DNA from 3 places in the Cytobacillus sp. Hm23 genome. Region 3 is predicted to be linked to each of the others. Evidence: a T-box and tRNA genes for the amino acid it is inferred to sense, from the RefSeq annotation. Region 3 holds a T-box; the other regions hold tRNA genes.

Region 1 (7,250 bases), on a different contig from region 3:
ACATCTCGGTATATTTCTCTTGTTTTTGGACCAATATCTAAACCTTCCCAATCACTCGGAATGTTCTCGATACTTACATGTTTTATGTTAGCCTCATTTGAAAAATCGTCTGCAACAACCGTATCAACAGGCATATAAAAGTTCACACCTTTTGCTTTTGCCTTATCAATAAATGACTTTGCAAGATCGATTTTATCTTCTTCTAATAAAGATTTACCAACATCATGTCCTAATGCTTTGATAAATGTGTACGCTAATCCCCCACCGATAATGAGATTATCAACATTATCAAGAAGGTTATCTATTACACCAATTTTATCTTTTACTTTTGCTCCTCCAATAACTGCTGTAAATGGGCGCTCAGGATTAGATAAAGCTTTACCTAGCACTTCAAGCTCTTTTTCCATTAAAAATCCTGATACTGCAGGTAAATGTTCTGCTATACCAGCTGTTGTTGCATGCGCGCGATGTGCAGCACCAAAAGCATCATTTACATATATGTCAGCAAGTTCTGCAAAAGCTTTTGCTAATTCAGGATCATTTTTTTCTTCTCCTGGATAGAAACGAACGTTTTCAAGTAAAAGTACATCACCTTCTGATAAACTAGCAATTGCATTATTTACTTCTTCACCGTATGCAACATTTGTCTTAACTACTTGTTTCCCAAGATGCTCACTTAAACGTTCTGCAACCGCTGTTAGGCGTAATTCTTCCATAACGTTTCCTTTAGGACGTCCAAGGTGACTTGCTAAAATTACTTTTGCACCTTGATCCATTAAATACTGAATTGTAGGTAGCGCTGCACGAATACGGGTGTCATCAGTGATAACTCCATCTTTCATAGGTACATTAAAATCGACACGACAAAAAACTCGCTTTCCTTTTACATCAACATCTTTTACAGTCTTTTTGTTCATTTGCAAAAGGCCTCCATTTCTGATTCTTCATAATCATTACTAAATCATGATAAGCGAAGTATTTATATCAAATTTTCTTTTCTTAAGTAAAGGGAGGGGGAATACTTCCCCTCTCCCCTATTACAATGTATTTATGTTATCTTTTACAAGCCTTTTGCAACCATGTAGTCAATTAAATCAACAACTCGATTAGAATATCCACTTTCATTGTCATACCAAGATACAACTTTCACAAGGTTTCCTTCCATAACCATTGTTGAAAGTGAATCAATTGTAGATGAAGCAGGATCACCGTTGTAATCCCCAGATACTAAAGGCTCTTCGCTGTAGTTTAAGATGCCTTTTAGATCGCCTTCAGAAGCTTGTTTGAAAGCTGCATTAATTTCTTCAGCAGTTACTTCTTTGTCAACCTCAGCAACTAAGTCAACTAAAGAAACGTTTGGAGTAGGTACACGCATTGCCATACCATTTAATTTTCCTTTTAATTCAGGTAATACTAATGACACAGCTTTTGCAGCACCTGTAGTCGTTGGAATAATATTTTCAGCAGCTGCACGAGCACGTCTGTAATCTTTATGTGGTAAATCTAAGATTTGTTGATCATTTGTATATGAGTGAACTGTCGTCATCATACCACGACGGATACCAAAGTTATCATTTAATACTTTAGCAAATGGTGCTAGACAGTTTGTAGTACAAGATGCATTTGAAACTACGTGATGGTTTGCAGCATCATATTGATCTTCGTTTACACCCATAACGATTGTAATATCTTCATCTGAAGCAGGAGCAGAAATAATTACTTTTTTAGCACCAGCTTCAATATGTTTAGCAGCATCAACGCGCTTAGTGAAACGACCAGTTGACTCAACTACAACATCAACTCCAAGGTCTCCCCAACCAAGTTGTGCTGGATCACGTTCTGCTTTTACAAGGATTTCCTTACCGTCAACTACTAAATTGTTACCATTAACAGTTACATCAACATCTAATTTTCCATGAACCGAGTCATATTTTAAAAGGTGAGCAAGCATATTTGCATCTGTTAAATCATTAACAGCAACTACTTCAATATTAGGGTTTTTTAATGCAGCACGAAATACGATACGACCAATACGGCCAAATCCATTAATACCAACTTTTACAGTCATGATAATTTCCTCCTTAAAATAAAAAGCTTAAATATATTTAGGTAGGGATTAACCCTTAACTAACTCTTTTGCAGCACCTTCATCGGTAATTAGCAAGGCGTTACTAGTTTGTTTAAAATAGGCCTTAATTGCTTTAGCCTTTGAGCCACCACCAGCAATTGCTATTACTGATTTAATATGTTTTAGGTCTTCAAGTTGTAAGCCAATCGTTTGAGCTTTATATACGACTTCTCCATGCTTATTAAAGTAATATCCAAAAGCTTCTGCTACAGCATTCGCCAATTCGATTTTCTTCATATCTTCATCAGAAGTTTTTCGGCGTATAGCCATAGTTTTAGCGTCTCCGATACCATGTATAACTATACTGGATGATTTTATAAGCGTGAGTACCTCTTTAATCGCTGGTTCTTCTATAATCGATTGGTAAGCTTCAGTACTAACTTGATCTGGAACATGAAGCAATTGATAGTTACCCATTGCTTTTTCAGCCATTTTTGCACATATCGTATTCGCTTGATTTTTTACATTCTCTCCTAAGCCACCTCGTGCAGGAACAAATAAGGTTTCCTTACTTTCGGTATTGGGAGTCATCATCTCTGCTACAGCAGCTAAAGTTGTACCTCCAGTTACCGCAACGATGCTGTTATCTTTCAAGCGTTTTTTAATACATGCAACACTCGCTCTGCCCATTTCTTTCTGAACCCAAGCTGATTGATCACTATCACCTGATACTACAATTACTTCGTGTAAGCCTAATTTTTTCTTAACCTTCTCTTCAAGTAGCTTTAGTCCAGAGATTTCCTTCATCATCTCCTCAAGCTGCCGAAGAACGTAGACACCATCTTTCGTAATTGTCATACCAGACGCTTGTACAGAAAGTAAATCTTGATCCTTTAAAAATTGTACTTCAGCACGTAAGACCCTTTCACTCATACCTAGGCTAAGTGATAAACTTCTTCTGCCTATAGGCTGCATTAACCTTACATATTGTAAAACTTGATAGCGCCTTTGCATAACCTCTAGAAGGTTAGGTAATAATTTTTGTTGAACTTCAATTAATGAACGCATTGCAGTTCTCCTTAAAATTGGTGAAATTACCATCCGGGACTTTTTAAGTCCACCTATGACATATTATGTCCCGCATGTGGTAAAAAAAATCACCCCTGTTACAACTCTTATTCTAACAGGACTGACTACTTTAATCAACCATTTAATCCTTGCTGTAAGCGCTTTTTTATTACATTTTTGTGAATAACTCCATACGCAATTTCTTCGTCCGCTATCTCAACTACAGGTATCATTAACTGATATTTCTCTAATAGCAGATCATCCTTGTAAATATCAATTAATTCAAGTTGAAAAGGAATTTCCCCTTGTAGTTCAACTAATATTTTTTGAGCTTTGTCACATAAAGGGCAGTTTTCCTTCGTATACATGATTACTGTTTTGCTCATATCTTTCATCCTTTCAAAACAAAAACATCTTCTTCAATCATATCTTTTTCTTTTTGAAGAAGACAAGATACCTAATTGATCTCTATACTTTGCAATTGTTCTTCGTGACACAATAATTTTGAAATCTCTATTTAACAGATTAACTAGTTTTTGGTCAGACAAAGGGCTAGCTTTGTCTTCTTCATTAATCATTTGCTGGATTAACTCTTTAACTCTAGTTGAGGAAGCATCTTCATTAGAAGACGTATTTAGACTACTACTGAAAAATACCTTCATTTCAACTAAACCAAAAGGAGTCTGCACATATTTTCCTTTAACCGCTCTACTGACAGTAGATTCATGACATCCTACTACTTCTGCGACTTCTCTCATTGTAAGGGGTTTCAAAGATGATAATCCATTAACAAAAAAATCTGTCTGCCTCAATATGATTTGTTTTGTAACGCTTAATAAAGTCTGCTTTCTTTGTTCGAGGCTTTTCATAATCCATCCCCATTGTAAACCTTTTTCTCTTACAAAAGCGCTCACTTTCTCATCGTCTACATTAGATAGGTCTTGCTCATATTGAACGTTAAAAGATAGCTTTGGAAAATAATCTTCGTTAATAGAAGCTTCAAAATGTCCATTTTTCCGTTCAATAATTATATCAGGAATAATATAGGTTGTCTGTTCATGATGAAAAATATGTCCAGGACGAGGCTCTAACAATTGTATATGATCAAATATTTGTTGAATCTCCTTAGGCTTTACATTCAAAATTTTCGCCAAAGCCTTCCACGATTTTTGTGTAAACAATTCAAAGTAATCTTTAATAATAATTTCGGCTAGTTCGTTCCTATGCTGCTCCCTTTGTAGCTGTATAAGCAGGCACTCTTGGACATTCCTTGCCCCAACTCCAACTGGATCAAGGTTTTGAATAATTTCTACACATTTAGTTATATCCTGCTCAGTAACCCCAAAGCGATTAATGACATCTTGAGCCTCAAAGTGAAGATAGCCGTTATTATCTATGTTTTCTATTAGATGATCAACAACATTTCTTTCTATATTACTTATTGGTAATAGTAATATTTGTGAACGAAGATGATCGAATAATTTTTCAGGCTCTCCTCCGATATTCTCCAACCAATTATGTTGCTTACTTTGAGAGGATGTGTTGGAAGTTTTTTTTCTAGGTATGTCAAATGGTGTACTTTCCTGTATCTCAACAAGAGGATTTTCTATAGCTATATCATGTAAAAAGGTAAGTAGTTCTTGAGAGGAATATTGAAGAAGCTCAATTGCTTGAGATAGTTCCTTAGTCATCGTAAGCTTTATCGTTTGTTCTTGAAATAACCCCGGTCTCATTTCCATGCTCTCCACCCCATATCTATTTTACAATATATGAGATAATAGGTGTATGGTAAAACAATGGAAGTTAGAAAAGCGGTGCCGACTGAACCAGACTCGACAAGCACTGGAACCAATACACGTAAAGGCGCTTTTTGCCTTTGGGTGTATTGGTGAAGTGACTCGAGGGGATTGGTGCTGCAGCTGGACAGTAGAAAAGCTGCGCCGACTGAACAGCCTCGACAAGCACTGGAAGCTTTTCATTTGAAGGCGCTCTTTGCCTTTTGGTCATCGGCGAAACGACTCGAGAGGCTAGGAGGCAAAGCTAGACATCTAGAAAAACGGAAGCACCTTGGTCATCCCCGACAAGCGCTGGAACCATTACACATAAAGGCGCTTTTTGCCTTTCGGTGGAATGGTGAAGCGACTCGAGGGGATAGGTGCTGGAGTTAGACAACCAGAAAAGTGGAGACGACTTGCACAGCCTCGACAAGCACCAGAAATCATTACACATAAAGGTGCTTTTTGCCTTTCGGTGTAATGGTGAAGCGATTCGAGGGGATCGATACTGGAGTTGGGCAGCTAGAAATGCTGAGAACTCAATTCCGTCTAACATCAGCCCAAGTCCTGTGGGCTCCTTAGCAATGTCGGCATTCATGACTCACCTCGACAAACACCTTAACTCTATCATTTGAAGGCGCTCTTCGCCTTCGAGGTTTCTTGAACAAAAAAACCTTCTTTTGAAAAGAAGGTTTTTTCTCTTACGTAACGCCCTCGACAGGATTCGAACCCACCCTAAGAGAACCGGAATCTCTCGTGCTATCCACTACACTACGAGGGCATATAACAGATTGCTTTCAATATTATATGTTAGATTGATGTACAATGCAAGCAGAATTCAGTAGTATTTAGGTATAGCAGGTATGGATTTAAAAAAACATGAATAAGATAGTATTGTTAGTACTTTTCGTTTGACCTTTATTGACCATAGGTGTATGATAAAAATTACATAAATATCTAAATAAAGTTTAAAAAGGAGGATAATTAAATTGAATCTAATTCCTACTGTTATCGAACAGACAAACCGCGGAGAAAGAGCATATGACATTTATTCACGATTATTAAAGGATCGTATTATTATGTTAGGTAGCGCTATAGATGATAATGTAGCAAACTCAATTGTATCCCAGTTTCTATTTCTTGCAGCAGAGGACCCAGAAAAGGATATTTCTTTGTATATAAACAGTCCTGGAGGGTCAATTACTGCAGGGATGGCAATTTATGATACAATGCAGTTTATTAAACCGAATGTTTCAACTATGTGTATAGGAATGGCAGCATCAATGGGTGCATTTTTATTAGCTGCTGGTACGAAAGGCAAGCGTTTTGCATTACCAAATAGTGAAGTGATGATTCACCAACCACTAGGTGGTGCTCAAGGTCAAGCAACTGAAATAGAAATTGCTGCGAAGCGCATTTTATTCTTACGTGATAAATTAAATGGCATCCTTTCTGATCGTACTGGTCAGCCATTAGAAGTGATCGAACGTGATACAGAGCGTGATAACTTTATGACTGCTGAAAAAGCTACAGAATACGGCTTAATCGATAAAGTTCTACACCCAGCGAAATAATCACTTTCTTACTAAAAACACAAAAAACCCTCTCACTGCTGTGAGAGGGTTTTTTTAGCCATTTTGAATAACAAAATTACATAATGCTTCAAGTGCTTCTTCTTCATCTTGCCCATCAGCATACAATGTAATTGTTGAACCATTGCTAACCGCTAAGCTCATTAAGCCCATAATGCTTTTAGCATTTACCTTTTTGCCATTCTTCTCTAAAAAAATATCTGAAGCGTAACGATTCGCCTCTTGAACAAATAAAGCTGCTGGTCGAGCCTGTAATCCTGTTTTCAATTGTACCTCTACTTTTTTTTCAACCATTTAATGTTCCTCCCTTTTTCAAAAGCTATTATTTTGTTTTAATAGAATGACCTGATCGCAGCTTTTCTGCGATTTCATCTATTTTTCGAAGGCGATGATTAATCCCTGACTTACTTATGCTCCCACCAGGTAGCATTTCACCTAGTTCTTTTAATGTAACATCTTGATAAGTAATTCTTAGCTCTGCAATAACTCGAAGCTTGTCGGGAAGTGAACTAAGTCCTACTGTTTCATCAATAAACCGAATGTTTTCTACTTGCCTAATTGCTGCACCAACTGTTTTATTTAAATTGGCAGTCTCACAGTTCACTAAGCGATTAACTGAATTCCTCATGTCTCTAACAATACGGACATCTTCAAATCTTAACAATGCACTATGGGCACCGATAATATTTAGAAATTCAGCAATCTTTTCAGCTTCTTTTAAATACGTTACAAAGCCTTTTTTTCTTT
Region 2 (7,250 bases), on a different contig from region 3:
CTAAGATGTAACTTGATGATTTGATACTGGAGGTTATTAATTGAAGAAATTTAAGGTGTTGAATAACTTTAGCAGAGTATAATTTATACTATTGTACTCTGCAGTTATATCGATTCCATTCGTTGTTGATTATTATATAATCAAGTATTTTATTAACTCTTTTACTTTACAGATCGAGTTCACTGAATTGTTAATTGTTTGGGGTATTTGCTTCGTATTAAGTTTCTTTATGTCCATATACGTTTGGAGCTGGTTTAAGGAACATATATTGCAATATGTGCATATAACTAGTTTCATAGAACGCTTCTTTATATACACTGTGACTTATTCAGCTAGGAATGACTGCTTCGATTTTATCGGCAAACGATACTTAAGGCGATATGATTGTCTAAGGTTAAAAAGCTATTATACAATTTAGTAGTTATGCTTCACCTTGTGAAATACTTGCATTTCAATTCAAAAAGTTAGAAAATAAGGTGACACTTTAAATATACATCAAGAAACGAGATAAGAATGAGGCGATTTTTTGTTAAGACCGATTGGAGTTATCGATTCAGGAGTAGGGGGACTAACGGTTGCGAAAGAAATCAATCGTCAGTTACCTAAAGAAAGAATCATTTATTTAGGAGATACTGCTAGATGTCCTTATGGGCCGAGGCCTAGTGAAGAAGTCAGGAAATATACATGGGAAATGACAAATTACTTGCTAACATATGATATTAAAATGCTTGTCATTGCTTGTAATACTGCTACAGCTGCAGTATTAGAAGAAATAAAGCATGAGCTAAGTATACCTGTTGTTGGTGTAATTCATCCAGGAGCTAGGACTGCACTAAAAATAACAAGCAATAATCATATAGGTGTAATCGGTACTGTAGGTACAATCGCTAGTGGAGCTTATAAACAAGCATTAGAGTCTATTAACCACAAAGTTTATGTAGAATCACTTGCATGCCCTAGATTTGTACCACTCGTTGAGAGTGGTGACTACGAAGGGGAACGAGCGAAAAGAGTGGTTGCTGAAACTTTAGTAGAATTAAAAAATAAAAGTATTGATACACTTATTTTAGGTTGTACTCATTACCCACTTCTAAGTCATTTAATTAGTGAATTTATGGGAGAACGAGTGAATATTATTTGTTCGGGAGATGAGACTGCTCGGGAAGTCAGCACGATTCTATACCATAGCGGATTATTAAATGATGAAGATGGTATTAATAATCATCTATTCCTTACAACAGGTGCACAGGAGATTTTCCAACAAATTGCTTCAAATTTATTCGGGCACCCTATTGATAATATAGAAACTATTAGTTTATAAAACAATTAAATGAGATGCTTTATTTCACGTCCTCTAGCCAAGCTAGAGGGTTTTTTCTTTTTTATCGGTCTAAAAATAAAAACAGCTCGTATACATAGTAGTACAAACTGATGTAAGGGGGAAGATAAATGAAAACATGGAAAACACTCAAAATGACTACTGCTATATTAACATTATCAGTGTTATTAGCTGGATGTGGTCTTTTTGGTGGAGAAGATAAAGGCCTTGAGATTGATCCACCTCAAGAAACAACTTATTTGGAGGAAGGGGAATTTACTGACGGAGAAAGTGTAATGGATTCAGAACAAGAAGCAGGTGTAAGTGTTGATGTACAGGAAGATGGAGTGGCAGACACTGTTCAACGTGAATTATTTCTGCTAGATCAATATGGGATGGTCGTTCCACAAACAGTAGAGTTACCGATAGTAGAAGGTCCAGCAAAGCAAGCTTTAGAATACTTGGTACAAGATGGGCCAGTAGAGGATATGCTTCCTAATGGATTCAGAGCTGTATTACCTGCAGGTACATCAGTTGAGGTGAACATAGTAGAAGGTGGAACAGTAATTGCAGATTTTTCAAAGGAATTTCAAGAGTACAATAAAGAAGATGAACTAAAAATATTACAAGCAATCACATGGACATTAACTCAATTTGACACAATTGATAAAGTACAAATAAGGATAAATGGTTACGATCAATCTGTAATGCCTGTGAACGGAACACCGATTGGGGAAGGGGTTAGCAGAGAGCACGGTATTAATTTTGATGAAAATGAAGTTGCTGATATTACAAATTCATACCCTGTTACAGTCTATTTCTTAGCGGAAAATGCTGATTCAATCTACTATGTTCCTGTTACTAGAAGAGTAGAGAACACAGAAGAAAATAGCATCGTTGCTGTCATTAATGAATTAGTTGAAGGACCTAGTTACACATCAAAATTATTAGGGGCAATCAATAATGAAGTTGAATTATTGAGTGAACCGATCATCCAAGACGGGCAAGTTATTTTAAATTTTAATGAATATATTCTCGGAAGCTTTTCAGAAGAACCGATTATTAATACAAATGTATTAGATACATTAGTCCTAACACTAACAGAACAGGAAGGTATAGAACAGGTAGCTATTCAAGTAAATGGGAAAGCAGAGCTTGTGAATGAACAAGGTGAATTATTAGCCGAACCAGTGTCAAGGCCAAAAAATGTGAACATGGATAGTTTTTAAAAATCTTTTTTTGATATACTATATAAAGATGAGTACAAGAGGTAGGCGTATTTGAGCTACCTCTTCTTATTGTCTAGCTCCAGGCGCCACCGGCTCGAGGTCATAAGCTAATCTGTCAAGAAGGTTAAAAAGCAACCTTCCAGCCAGCTTAACTTATGCTTGTCGCCGATAAGCAGTCGCCTTGCGCATTTCGCAGTTGTCTAGCTCCAGGCGCCACCGGCTCGAGGTCATAAGCTAATCTGTAAAGAAGGTTAAAAAGCAACCTTCCAGCCAGCTTAACTTATGCTTGTCGCCGATAAGCAGTCGCCTTGCGCATTTCGCAGTTGTCTAGCTCCAGCACCCATTCCCTCGAAGTCGCTTCGTCATAGCATCTGAAGGCAAAGAGCGCCTTCGTTGTTATGACTCCAGCGCTTGTCGGGAATAACCAGGGTGCTTGCGCATTTCACACTTGAAAACACTTCGCCATTCCCCAAAGTGAGTGGGATTGTTATAGGTGGAATGGGGTGTTTATGTTTTTTTATGTTTGATGAGGAGGAATTATAAATGAGAGTAGATGGACGGAACGAAGATCAATTAAGACAAATACATATTGAGACAAATTATTTAAAGCATCCTGAAGGTTCAGTACTTATCTCTGTTGGTGATACGAAGGTCATTTGTACTGCGAGTATTGAAGATCGAGTTCCACCGTTTATGAGAGGTGAAGGTAAAGGTTGGATTACAGCAGAATACTCAATGTTACCTCGAGCGACTGATTCAAGAAACATACGCGAATCTAGTAAAGGTAAAGTATCGGGAAGAACGATGGAGATACAACGCTTGATTGGAAGAGCATTGCGCTCAGTTGTTGATTTAGAAAAAATTGGCGAAAGAACAATCTGGGTTGATTGTGATGTCATTCAAGCAGATGGTGGTACGAGAACTGCGTCCATTACAGGTGCTTTTGTTGCAGTTGTGTTAGCAGTTGGGAAACTAGTGTCTGAGAAAAAATTAACAAAATCACCGATACAAGACTTTTTAGCAGCTACCTCTGTTGGGATAGATGCGAAGCTAGGGCCTATTTTAGATTTGAATTATATCGAGGATTCATCAGCACAAGTAGATATGAATGTTGTTATGACAGGGGCTGGTCAATTTGTTGAGTTACAAGGAACTGGAGAAGAAGCAACTTTTTCAAGAGATGAGCTAAATAATTTATTATCTTTAGCTGAAGAGGGGATTCATGAAATCATTCAAAAACAGCGCGAAGCATTAGGAGAATTCGTCCAACATATTAAATCAGCTACTGATGAAAGTGGGAACTAGAGTGAAACAAGTATTAATTGCTACAAAAAATATGGGCAAAGTAAATGAATTTAAGTTCATGCTAGAACCTAAAGGAATTGAAGTAAAGTCTCTGTTCGATATTAACGAGCCGATAGATATTGAGGAAACAGGACAGACCTTTGCTGAAAATGCAATCATAAAAGCTGAGGCTGTAGCAAATCGGTTTCAAACTATAGTCATTGCAGATGATTCAGGATTAGCAGTAGATGCCCTTGATGGTCGCCCTGGAGTTTATTCTGCCCGCTATGCTGGAGAACATAAAGATGATCAAGCCAATTTGGAAAAAGTATTGCAGGAGCTGGATGGTGTACCAACTCATAATAGGACTGGACGTTTTCATTGTGCATTAGCTATTGCTTTTCCTCAAGGAGACACCCATGTTGTTGAAGGTATATGTGAAGGGAGAATTACGGACACCCCTGTTGGACAAAACGGCTTCGGATATGATCCTATTTTTTATGTAGAAGATAAAGAAAAGACAATGGCTCAATTATCGAAACAAGAAAAAAATAAAATGAGTCATCGAGCTATTGCATTAAAAAAGCTTTCACATTTATGGTCTGAGATATTTACTGAAGAGGACAAGCTAACATGAAAATTTTAGTCGTAAGTGATAGTCACGGCTTATCAGAAGAGCTTACACAAGTTGCTCGAAGACACGAAGATGATGTTCAAATGATGATTCATTGTGGAGATTCAGAGCTCCAAGCTCATGCTGAGGCAATGCAAAAATTTAACTCTGTTAAAGGAAATTGTGATATAGACTCTGCTTACCCAGATCATCTAGTTGAAAAATGTGGACAGCAACATATATTTGTTACACATGGTCATTTATACAATGTAAAAATGACTTTAATGAATCTTTTATATCGTGCTAAGGAAGTTGATGCGAAGATTGTTTGCTTTGGGCATTCACACATAGCAGGATCAGAGATGGCTGATGGAATTATATTTATTAACCCGGGAAGCCTCCGACTCCCGAGAATGCGCAAAGAAAAAACATATGTTATACTACATATACAAAATAGACATATCCATGTCCATTACTATAATATTGAAGGCAAGCTTATACCATCCTTATCAAGCGAATTTATACTTGAATAATAAAATACATGTTTTTATATCTGCTATAGTACTGAGTCACTTTACCATTAGACCAATGGTAAAGTGCTCTGTGAGCAGCATAATGATGAACATATAAATAATATAAAATATTTTTATATTTATTACAGAAAAATGATTGACAAACAATGCTAATATTTATATAATAAATTTTGTCGTTAACAATTAAACAAATTTTTTTGTCCCAGTAGCTCAGCTGGATAGAGCAACGGCCTTCTAAGCCGTCGGTCGGGAGTTCGAATCTCTCCTGGGACGCCATTACATAACATTGTAACCCTTAATTTGACGGGTTTGAACAGATAATGGATGATCAAACAGTATTGAAAACTGTTTGATCATCCATTTTTTATGCTACTAATGATATGTGAAAACAGACAATTTTTGAAGCAGTCATGTGGATATTTTGAAAAAGCTGATAGTTAATATAGCTAGTAAAGTATTGTTATATTTTTCTATATAAAAGTAAATATTAGTATATCAACTAAATTATGTTACTTCAGCAAATATGAAAAGCTCCTCTGCTCATTAATGAAAATCAACATTAATTTTCTTCTTGGTGCCTTGGCTTTTTTTTGGCATAGTTACCTCTAGGACACCATTTTTGTATGTTGCTTTCACTCCCTCAATACTTACAGGTGTTGGTAGTGCTACTGCTCTATGAAAACTACCTGTATGTCTTTCTCTTCTGTATAAATTCTCATCTTTTACATCGTTAGTCCTATTTATAGAGCCACTAATATTCAAAACATTGTTGTCAATTTCAATATTTACATCCTCTTTTTTTTCTAGTCCAGGAATGTCACACGTAGCCACAACCTCATTACTTGTCTCATAAACATCAACTCTAATCATTCCTAAGTAGTTTTGCTCATTGGTAAAGTCAAAAGGGAAGTTAGAGAAGTTAGAAAATAGTCTGTCCATGTCCCTTCTCATGTTTGATAAGTGTCTGAACGGATCGTGAGGTATTAAGGTCATTTGTTCTCCTCCAAATGCGCAAAATTTAAATTATATAGTAATATTCTCTACAGTAGTTATAGAAATATGTAATATGGATAAGAAATAATTAATACTTCTTAAAATGTATACTGATTTTAGGGAAGATCATGAATGAAAGTTATGTATTGGAAACTACTTCAATTGCATAAATTTATATCGAATTAATGAGGTTTGATTGAAAGCTTCACATTTCCAGCTTCTCATTCTAACTTTTTGAACCTATTTTTTAAAAAGTTTCACAAATTTAAAAACCTCATAATAACAGTGATGTAAGCGTATTCAAGTTGAGTGATAAATACAAATTTTCAAATAATTCTCCAAAAGACTATTGACTCTTTAAACAAATGAGCGTAAGATAGTCCTCAAATAAAAAATTGTCACAATATTTTTTAGTTTTTAAAATCTATATTTTTACTTGATTTTACGTTAAAATTCCTTAGTTTTTTGTCGGTATAAATACCTAGTGTTAGTCCATTCAAAAAGGTACATTTTAGGATACTTTTTTTATATCTATGTATTTATCGATTTAAAGCGTCTATATAATAAAGGGAAGGAGGATATAAGATGGGTGATCAGTGGATTTTTTTAGGTGATACTTTTGTAAAAAAAGAAGATGCAAAAATTTCAGTTTATGATCATGGCTTTTTATACGGAGATGGTGTATTCGAAGGTATTCGAGTGTACAGCGGAAACGTTTATCGGATGAAAGAACATTTGGATCGTTTATATCGCTCGGCTAAATCAATTATGCTAACTATTCCTTATACAGAAGAGGAATTAACAGATCTAGTTGTTCAAGCAATCCAAAAAAATAAGTTTGAAGATGCTTATATTCGTCTTGTAGTTTCTAGAGGTGCTGGTGATTTGGGTCTAGATCCCTTTAAATGCAGTAAACCTCAAGTTGTTATTATCGTGGAGCCTCTTGCACTTTTTCCGAAAAAGCTGTATGAAACTGGCATAGAGATTATTACTGTTGCAACTAGACGAAATAGACCTGATGTTTTAAGCCCAAAAGTTAAATCGTTAAATTATTTAAACAATATTCTAGTTAAAATTGAAGCGCATTTGGCAAATGTAAGTGAAGCTTTAATGTTAAACGATCAAGGATATGTTTCAGAAGGGTCAGCGGACAATATTTTTATTGTCAAAGATAGCACCCTCTATACTCCTCCAGGTTATGTTGGAGCCCTTGAAGGGATTACGAGAAATGCAATTTTAGAAATTGCTTCTGAATTAGATTACGAGGTCAAGGAAGAACC
Region 3 (7,250 bases):
CGGGTTTACACATTATTTTGCCAAATTAAAATGAATAACCATCTCATTGAAAAGTTAATAACAAACAAAAATATCCAATAGTGTAAAAAATCTCTTTACAATTATTTATGTATGAGATATGATGAGTTTGTATTAAATATACTCAACGTTGATTAAACAATATTAAAATAATCTTATTTTTTGTCATATATTCAATGTTGAGTAAACAACGAAAGAGGTGTGTGATATGTCAAAAACTTTAATAAGAGTTAATGAACTTTCTAAGTTGTACAATGAAAGACAAGTTGTAAATAATGTGTCATTTGAAGTGAAAGAACATGAAGTTCTTGCGATTATTGGGCCGAATGGAGCGGGGAAATCGACAACATTGGAAATGGTGTTAGGCCTTCGTAAGCCTAGTGAAGGTATGATTCAATTTTGGCGGGAAGATTATATGAGTGGTATTGGTGTTCAGCTGCAAGTAACTTCCTTCTTCCCAGGTTTAAGTGCACTAGAAAATCTTAGGTTGTTTGCGGCATTTTATAAAAAATCACTTCACCGAGAGGAAGCAATACAGTTATTAAAACAATGTGGACTTGAAGAGGTTGCAAACGTAGATGCTTTAAAATTATCAGGAGGTCAACAAAAGCGACTTTCAATTGCTATTTCATTAGTACACAATCCTGTAGTAGTATTTCTAGACGAACCAACGGCAGCTCTTGATCCTCAAGCTCGTCGTGACATCCATGAAATTGTGAGACAGCTTAAAGATAAAGGGACTTCGGTAGTTATTACAACTCATGATATGGATGAAGTAATGAAAGTTGCTAACCGTGTCCTTTTAATGAAAGAAGGTGTAATAGTAGAAGCAGGGACACCGAAGGAACTCTGTGACAAGTATGGATATGCAAGTTTAGAGGAAGTATATTTGCACGTAACGAATGGGGGTAAAAAATGATTATTCGAGCAATATTTATTACAACTATTAGGGATAAAATTTCGTTGTTTTATGCAGCAATTTTTCCAATCATATTAATGATTGGAGTTGGCATATTTGTTGATTCAGTATCATATTATCCACAGCTTGTTACTGCCGTTCTTGCAATTAGCACTCTTTTTTGGGGTGTCCAAGGAACTGCTTTTCAAGTGTTCGGACAACGAAATAAAGGTGTCTATAAAATGTTAAAGGTGACACCTTATAAAACACTGTATTTTATCATAATGAATGCTATTGTTAGAGCTTTATTAGGTATTGCGATAAATTTACTCGTTCTAATGATTGGAGTCATTTATTTTGATTTGCAAATCTCTGTTATAGGTACTATACAATTAATTGGGATTTTAGCAATAGGAACGAGTTGTTTTTCTTGTTTAGGCATATTCATTTCTAATTTAGCAAAGAATGAAGGACAGATTAATATGCTTGCTAACCTCATTCAAATACCTATGGTATTTTGTAGCCAAGCATTTTATAGCCTTGAAAAAGCCCCTAGTTGGATTAATGTTATCGGAGAAATACACCCATTTGAATATTTTTCCAGACTGATATCAGGTTCTCTATTTACAAGTATAAATGATATGGTAGTTTCGCTGATAATCCTTGTATGCTTCACACTTGAATTCCTCTTTTTAGGAGTAACTACATTTAAGTGGGAAGTTGATCAGCCAGTGTTTTCAGTCTTGAAGGGTACCAGAGTTGTAAAGAAAACAACTAATTAAAAGTCGGTAGTAAGTATGGTACTCATGTATATTATTAACAAGCAAAATGAACCATAGGTGCCAGCTATTCAACATGATACTGGAGTTAATCCAACGCTTATATGTGGTTTAGTGCTTAAATGTTAGAGGCTGTAGCAGAAGCCCAATGCATTTCTAAGGACTAGTATCACCCTATGAGATTGCTTTCTTCATTCATCCTTTCATCCAATAACCAAGATACATGTACATTTCTTGCATCCATTATGGTCTTTACTCCACAATAATAGTAGTGATATAGTAATGTTAATTTAATCAACGTTGTTTAATTAGATTTGAGGTGTGAAAATGACGCGTTTAATGGTATTAGGAATGTTAAGAATGAAGCCAATGTCAGGATACGAAATTCAACAAGTCTTACAAATATCCCAGACAGATGCTTGGGCAGGTGTGTTACCAGGATCTATTTATCACGCGTTAAAGAAGATGGAAAAGGAAGAACTCGTTGAAATTGCTTCGCTTGAGCAAACTGGTAATCGAACAAAAGCCATATATAAGATTACCGACAAAGGGCATAATGAATTTCAAAGGTTATTAATCGAATCGTTTGCTTCGTCATCAGTTATTTTACCTACTACGTTGTATACGGGGTTAATATTTGCTGAGTCTAGTGCGAACAAACAAGTCATTAGGGCAATTGATGAGCAAAAAGAGTTATTAACAAAGCAGCTTTCAGCTTTAAAAGAAGGAGAAGAACATAAGAAGAAAGCAATGGATGAACTATCTCCGCTTACTAAAGCCACATTTGAAAGTATTTATTCTCAGTACGAATTACAACTAACATTTTTAGATAAAATTCAAGACATTTTACAACATGATGTTGAAAAGTAAATGGGAATATAAAAATTTATGGAATAAATAACCTTGAAATATTTCTAAACTTTATTTATAATTTGTAAAAATAATTCATTCGTTGAAGAAGACAGTAATTTTGAATATACGTGTAGCGAGTTAGGGATGGTGAAAGCCTAATCGATTATTCATAATGAAACGTACTTCGGAGAAGCAGTCCGAAAAAGTACTAGCGTTATTTTTATTTAAATAACCTTGTACAAGTAGGGTATGCCGGTGAATCAGCCGTTATCAATGAAATTAAGATGGTTCAATTTGAACAATTAGAGTGGTACCGCGGGGAAAATCTCGTCTCTTTTAGAGGCGGGATTTTTTTAGTTTTATCAGAAGGGGTATACCAAATAAAAAAGGCAATTCATATTTTTCCTGCTATTAAAAATGAAGCTACAAGAGTATCGGAAAGAATATGATCCATACTAGTTACTCAATCAACCACACATTACTCTAAGTTTATCCTTTTGAAATCACGATTTCACATTTCCGAGTACGGACAGTAAAAGTAGAGAATTGGAGAGTAAACGTATAGTATTGGACAGTAAAAGCAGTTATTTGGACAGTAAACGTACCGAGGAAAATAACGGATAGGAGATGAAGAATATGAATTATTCAGAAATATATGCTAAGGAAATTTCACAAGTTTTAAAGGACGTTTTAACTTTTGAAGAGACGTTACAATTGATTGAAAGACCAAAGTTTCATACTCAGGGTGACATTGCTTTTCCATGCTTTGCGTTAGCCAAAAAGCTTCGAAAATCTCCAAACCATATTGCTAAAGAAATAGCTGAACAGATTAGCCACTCATTATTTGATAAAGTTGTAGCTGATGGTCCATACGTAAATGTTTTTTTGAATAAAAAGGAAGTTAGTAAAGAAGTAATGGCTACAATCCTTAAGCAAGGTAACCATTTTGGAACTTTAAGTATCGGAAATGGTGAAAATGTTGTTATTGATTTTTCTTCCCCAAATATCGCTAAGCCATTTTCTATGGGACATTTAAGATCAACAGTTATAGGGAATTCACTGGCACTTTTAGCAGAAAAATGTGGATTTCAATCTATTAAAGTTAATCATCTAGGTGATTGGGGTACTCAATTTGGTAAATTAATAGTTGCTTATAAACACTGGGGGAATGAAGAGAAAGTAAAAGAGAATCCAATTAAACAGTTATTGGCATTGTACGTCAAATTTCATGATGAAGCTGAAAAAGATAAACACTTGGAAGATGAAGCAAGAAAGTGGTTCAAGAAACTTGAAGATGGAGATGAACATGCAATTGAGTTATGGAAATGGTTCCGCGATGAATCACTAAAAGAATTTTCGAGCATTTATAATTTACTAGGAATCAAGTTTGATTCTTATCATGGCGAAGCTTTTTACAATGATAAAATGGAAGAAACGCTGAACCTACTTGTGAAATCAGGGTTACTTTCTGAATCAGAAGGTGCAGATGTGGTTGATCTAAGTGAGCATAATTATCCACCATGTTTAATTAAAAAATCTGACGGTGCAACTCTATATGCAACGAGAGATTTAACAGCTGCTATATATAGAAAAGAAACGTATCAGTTTAGCAAGGCATTGTATGTTGTTGGTCATGAACAAAGTCTTCATTTTAATCAAGTATTTGCTGTTTTAAAAAAGTTAGATTTTACATGGGCTAATAATCTCGTTCACATACCATTTGGCTTTATCTTAAAAGATGGTAAAAAAATGTCGACTAGAAAAGGAAAAGTTGTTCTACTTGAGGAGGTTATAAATGAAACAATCAGTCTAGCTAAACACAGTATAGAAATAAAAAATCCAAAACTAATAAATAAAGACGAAGTAGCAAAAATGATTGCTATCGGTTCACTTATTTTTCACGATTTAAAAAATGAACGATTAAATAATGTAGAGTTCTCATTGGAAGAAATGTTAAAGTTTGAAGGGGAGACAGGGCCGTACGTCCAATACACTCATGCAAGAGCTAACTCGTTGTTAAGAAAATCGGGACAAGAACAGATACACAATATAGATGGTTTAGCTGATGAATTTAGTTGGTCAGTCATTAAATTGTTAATAGACTTTCCAAATGTAATTAAGAGAAGCTATGAAAAATTTGAACCATCCCAAATTGCAAAATACCTCATTGACCTTGCACAAGAATTTAATAAATATTACGGTAATGTGAAGGTATTAGTCAAAGATAGCGAGCTAACTTCTCGACTTGGATTGGTAACTGCAGTAATGGTTGTTTTACAAGAAGGCTTAAGGTTGTTGGGGATTGAAGCTCCAGAGGAGATGTAATGGTTGTAGAACTGTTAACTCCGTAATAAAAATACTAAGATTCATTATTTTGGTTATGGGAACTCATAAACAACACGTTTACAACTTGCATTCGGGGCTCTACAGTCGCTTATAACATATAGATCGACTGTTTTCACATCGATTGTTGCTTTTCAGGAGATACACGACATGTACAACTATCATTTGTGGCATCTTTTCTTCTATACAACGAAGAGAATAACTTTAATTCCCATTTGTTAGAGATATTCATAAGTCTACGAGAAAAGTATGAATTAAATAGCAGAAGAGTGTTCGAATCGAGCTTTACAAAACTAACAGATTATTGGCTGGAATATATTATCAGGAGTAGTGAGCACAAAATTTTAGGTTTCACGCTCTCTCTTTATACTAGCTGTATTAGTATTATTGTATATAGCAAAAATGCTGAAAAAAATCAGTAACAAAACTTTCACAGTTACTAAATTTATTAAAGTTAAATATATGGTAAATTGAATATAGAGATATTGGATCATTCTTTCACAAAGGGGAGTGAGCGCATGTTTGCAATCGTGATGGGCATAACGATTACCGTTGTTATCGGCATAGTAATTGGTACTGAAGTTAGTGAAGAAATTTAATATAAAAAAGAAAGAATTAGGTGTTCACACCTAATTCTTTCTTTTTAAATGGAAGTCGGCCATAAGAATTTCTTAATCGTATATATTTTGCTTCGGCTTACGTACTAAACTCATAATCCCTGCAATTAAGAACAGTAGAGCGATTGGCCATGCAAATAACACAGTCATTAAGGCGACTAATAATGCAGCAATAATTAATAAAGTCCCAGCAAGCTTTGGCTTATTATTTCCTTTTAAACAAAAGGCTGCAATGATACTTAATACTAAACCAATCATACCGGCAGCTACAACAACCCATCCAGTATTACCTATAATTTCCATCAAGTCTGCGATATTGAATGTAGCAAGCTGAGGGTCAGTAGCAAATTGTGCCTCTAACTCCTGTAAAAATGCTTCATTGGTCATTAAATAAGTAAATGCCCCTCCTATAATTGCTAAAAAGCCACTAAGTACGGCTCCGATTATACTTAAAACTATTTCTCCTGTTCGCTTCACTAGTAGGTTCCCCCTTATTGTTATCACTTTATAAATACGAGCATATTTACGTAAAGTTTCAGTTAACTATAACACTTTTTCAAGTAATTATAAATTACAACCTCTACAGTATAAATATTGATATGTGTTATCACTTTCAAAATCATTACAAGTTCATGTGGTAGAATAAATAGTAAAGATGAACTTAATCGTAGGGAGGCCTCATATCAATGATATTAGTAAGCGCTTGTTTAGCAGGAAATGAGTGTCGTTATGATGGAAATCATAGTTTGCATAATATAATAAAAGATCTAGTTGATAAGAAAAAGGCTATAGCGGTATGTCCAGAAGTGTTAGGAGGCTTAACTACTCCTAGAGAACCAGCTGAAATTGTCGGTGGCTCTGGTAAAGATGTTCTTAGTGGAGAAGCAAAAGTACTATCAATTTCAGGACAGGATGTTACTGAACAATTTATAAAGGGTGCTTACGATACGTTAAAAATCGCTAAACAATATAAAGCATCTACTGTTATCTTGAAGGAAAATAGCCCATCTTGTGGTTCTACACACATTTACAATGGGGATTTTAATGGGATGAAAATAGCTGGTAACGGAGTCACGGCTGCATTGTTAGAAAGCCACGGATTCAAAGTCGTTTCAGAAAACAACTTCGGTGAACTACTCAATCAGTGATTAAAACTTGCTTTAGGGATGTAGCCTAGTATACTTTTTTCGAAACTAATTGTGCTAATTTAGAACTCCTCGATGTATGATACAGCAATAATTGTTATTAAAGATGAAATATATCCTGAATGCTCCCTTATAGCGTTACTATCATAGTAATCAACGTGAAAACAACCTTTTAAAACATATAAATGTAACAAAATGGTTAGAAAAATCGTCTATGCTTTTAATAGGCTGTTTTTTAATAACTCGTTGTTTTTCTTAGGCTGTTTTCGCATTGTCTGTTGTTTTTCATTCTTAGATATAGGCAAGTATGCATCTAAAGTTCGTGGCATCTTTTCTTCTTAAAAGTCTAGAAATCATATCAATTACAAGTTACTCAAATGTAAGTAAAAAAAGCTACAAATTTTATGAAATAACCTTTTCTTAAAAAGTTAAAAACACTAATACAACTAGATTTCGGTTTGCTTTCTTTAAAACGATGTAAACCTAACACCACTACTTCATCATAGGTTTTTTTATTTAGATAACAACAAAGTTTACGAAAGTAGCCTATTAATAACAGATGAGGGTGGTAGTCTTGAAGCATATATTGAAAAAGCTT

The links. The T-box of region 3 lies ahead of argS (arginine--tRNA ligase). A T-box ahead of a tRNA ligase gene usually reads a tRNA of that ligase, here a tRNA-Arg.
Region 1: it has a tRNA-Arg gene. The T-box ahead of argS (arginine--tRNA ligase) is inferred to sense a tRNA for this amino acid. The anticodon was not compared.
Region 2: it has a tRNA-Arg gene. The T-box ahead of argS (arginine--tRNA ligase) is inferred to sense a tRNA for this amino acid. The anticodon was not compared.

Annotation. Positions count from the first base shown of each region.
Region 1 covers NZ_JBPXRQ010000016.1:70,720-77,969, reverse strand. Annotated here, with positions in the region: gene ACSVDA_RS12450 (phosphoglycerate kinase) at 1-917, opposite strand, end outside; gene gap (type I glyceraldehyde-3-phosphate dehydrogenase) at 1,061-2,068, opposite strand; gene ACSVDA_RS12440 (sugar-binding transcriptional regulator) at 2,117-3,136, opposite strand; gene ACSVDA_RS12435 (glutaredoxin family protein) at 3,271-3,522, opposite strand; gene rpoN (RNA polymerase factor sigma-54) at 3,556-4,875, opposite strand; gene ACSVDA_RS12425 (hypothetical protein) at 5,270-5,392, shown strand; tRNA gene ACSVDA_RS12420 (tRNA-Arg) at 5,621-5,692, opposite strand; gene clpP (ATP-dependent Clp endopeptidase proteolytic subunit ClpP) at 5,901-6,485, shown strand; gene ACSVDA_RS12410 (HPr family phosphocarrier protein) at 6,540-6,797, opposite strand; gene whiA (DNA-binding protein WhiA) at 6,826-7,250, opposite strand, start outside.
Region 2 covers NZ_JBPXRQ010000012.1:68,503-75,752, reverse strand. Annotated here, with positions in the region: gene racE (glutamate racemase) at 527-1,321, shown strand; gene ACSVDA_RS09930 (GerMN domain-containing protein) at 1,450-2,547, shown strand; gene rph (ribonuclease PH) at 3,091-3,852, shown strand; gene ACSVDA_RS09920 (XTP/dITP diphosphatase) at 3,854-4,468, shown strand; gene ACSVDA_RS09915 (metallophosphoesterase family protein) at 4,465-4,977, shown strand; tRNA gene ACSVDA_RS09910 (tRNA-Arg) at 5,177-5,253, shown strand; gene ACSVDA_RS09905 (Hsp20/alpha crystallin family protein) at 5,521-5,970, opposite strand; gene ilvE (branched-chain-amino-acid transaminase) at 6,556-7,250, shown strand, end outside.
Region 3 covers NZ_JBPXRQ010000017.1:68,379-75,628, forward strand. Annotated here, with positions in the region: gene ACSVDA_RS13005 (ABC transporter ATP-binding protein) at 227-937, shown strand; gene ACSVDA_RS13010 (ABC transporter permease) at 934-1,698, shown strand; gene ACSVDA_RS13015 (PadR family transcriptional regulator) at 2,023-2,565, shown strand; T-box leader at 2,639-2,885, shown strand; gene argS (arginine--tRNA ligase) at 3,184-4,872, shown strand; gene ACSVDA_RS13025 (DUF4064 domain-containing protein) at 5,562-5,984, opposite strand; gene ACSVDA_RS13030 (2-thiouracil desulfurase family protein) at 6,194-6,655, shown strand; gene ACSVDA_RS13035 (DUF4349 domain-containing protein) at 7,227-7,250, shown strand, end outside.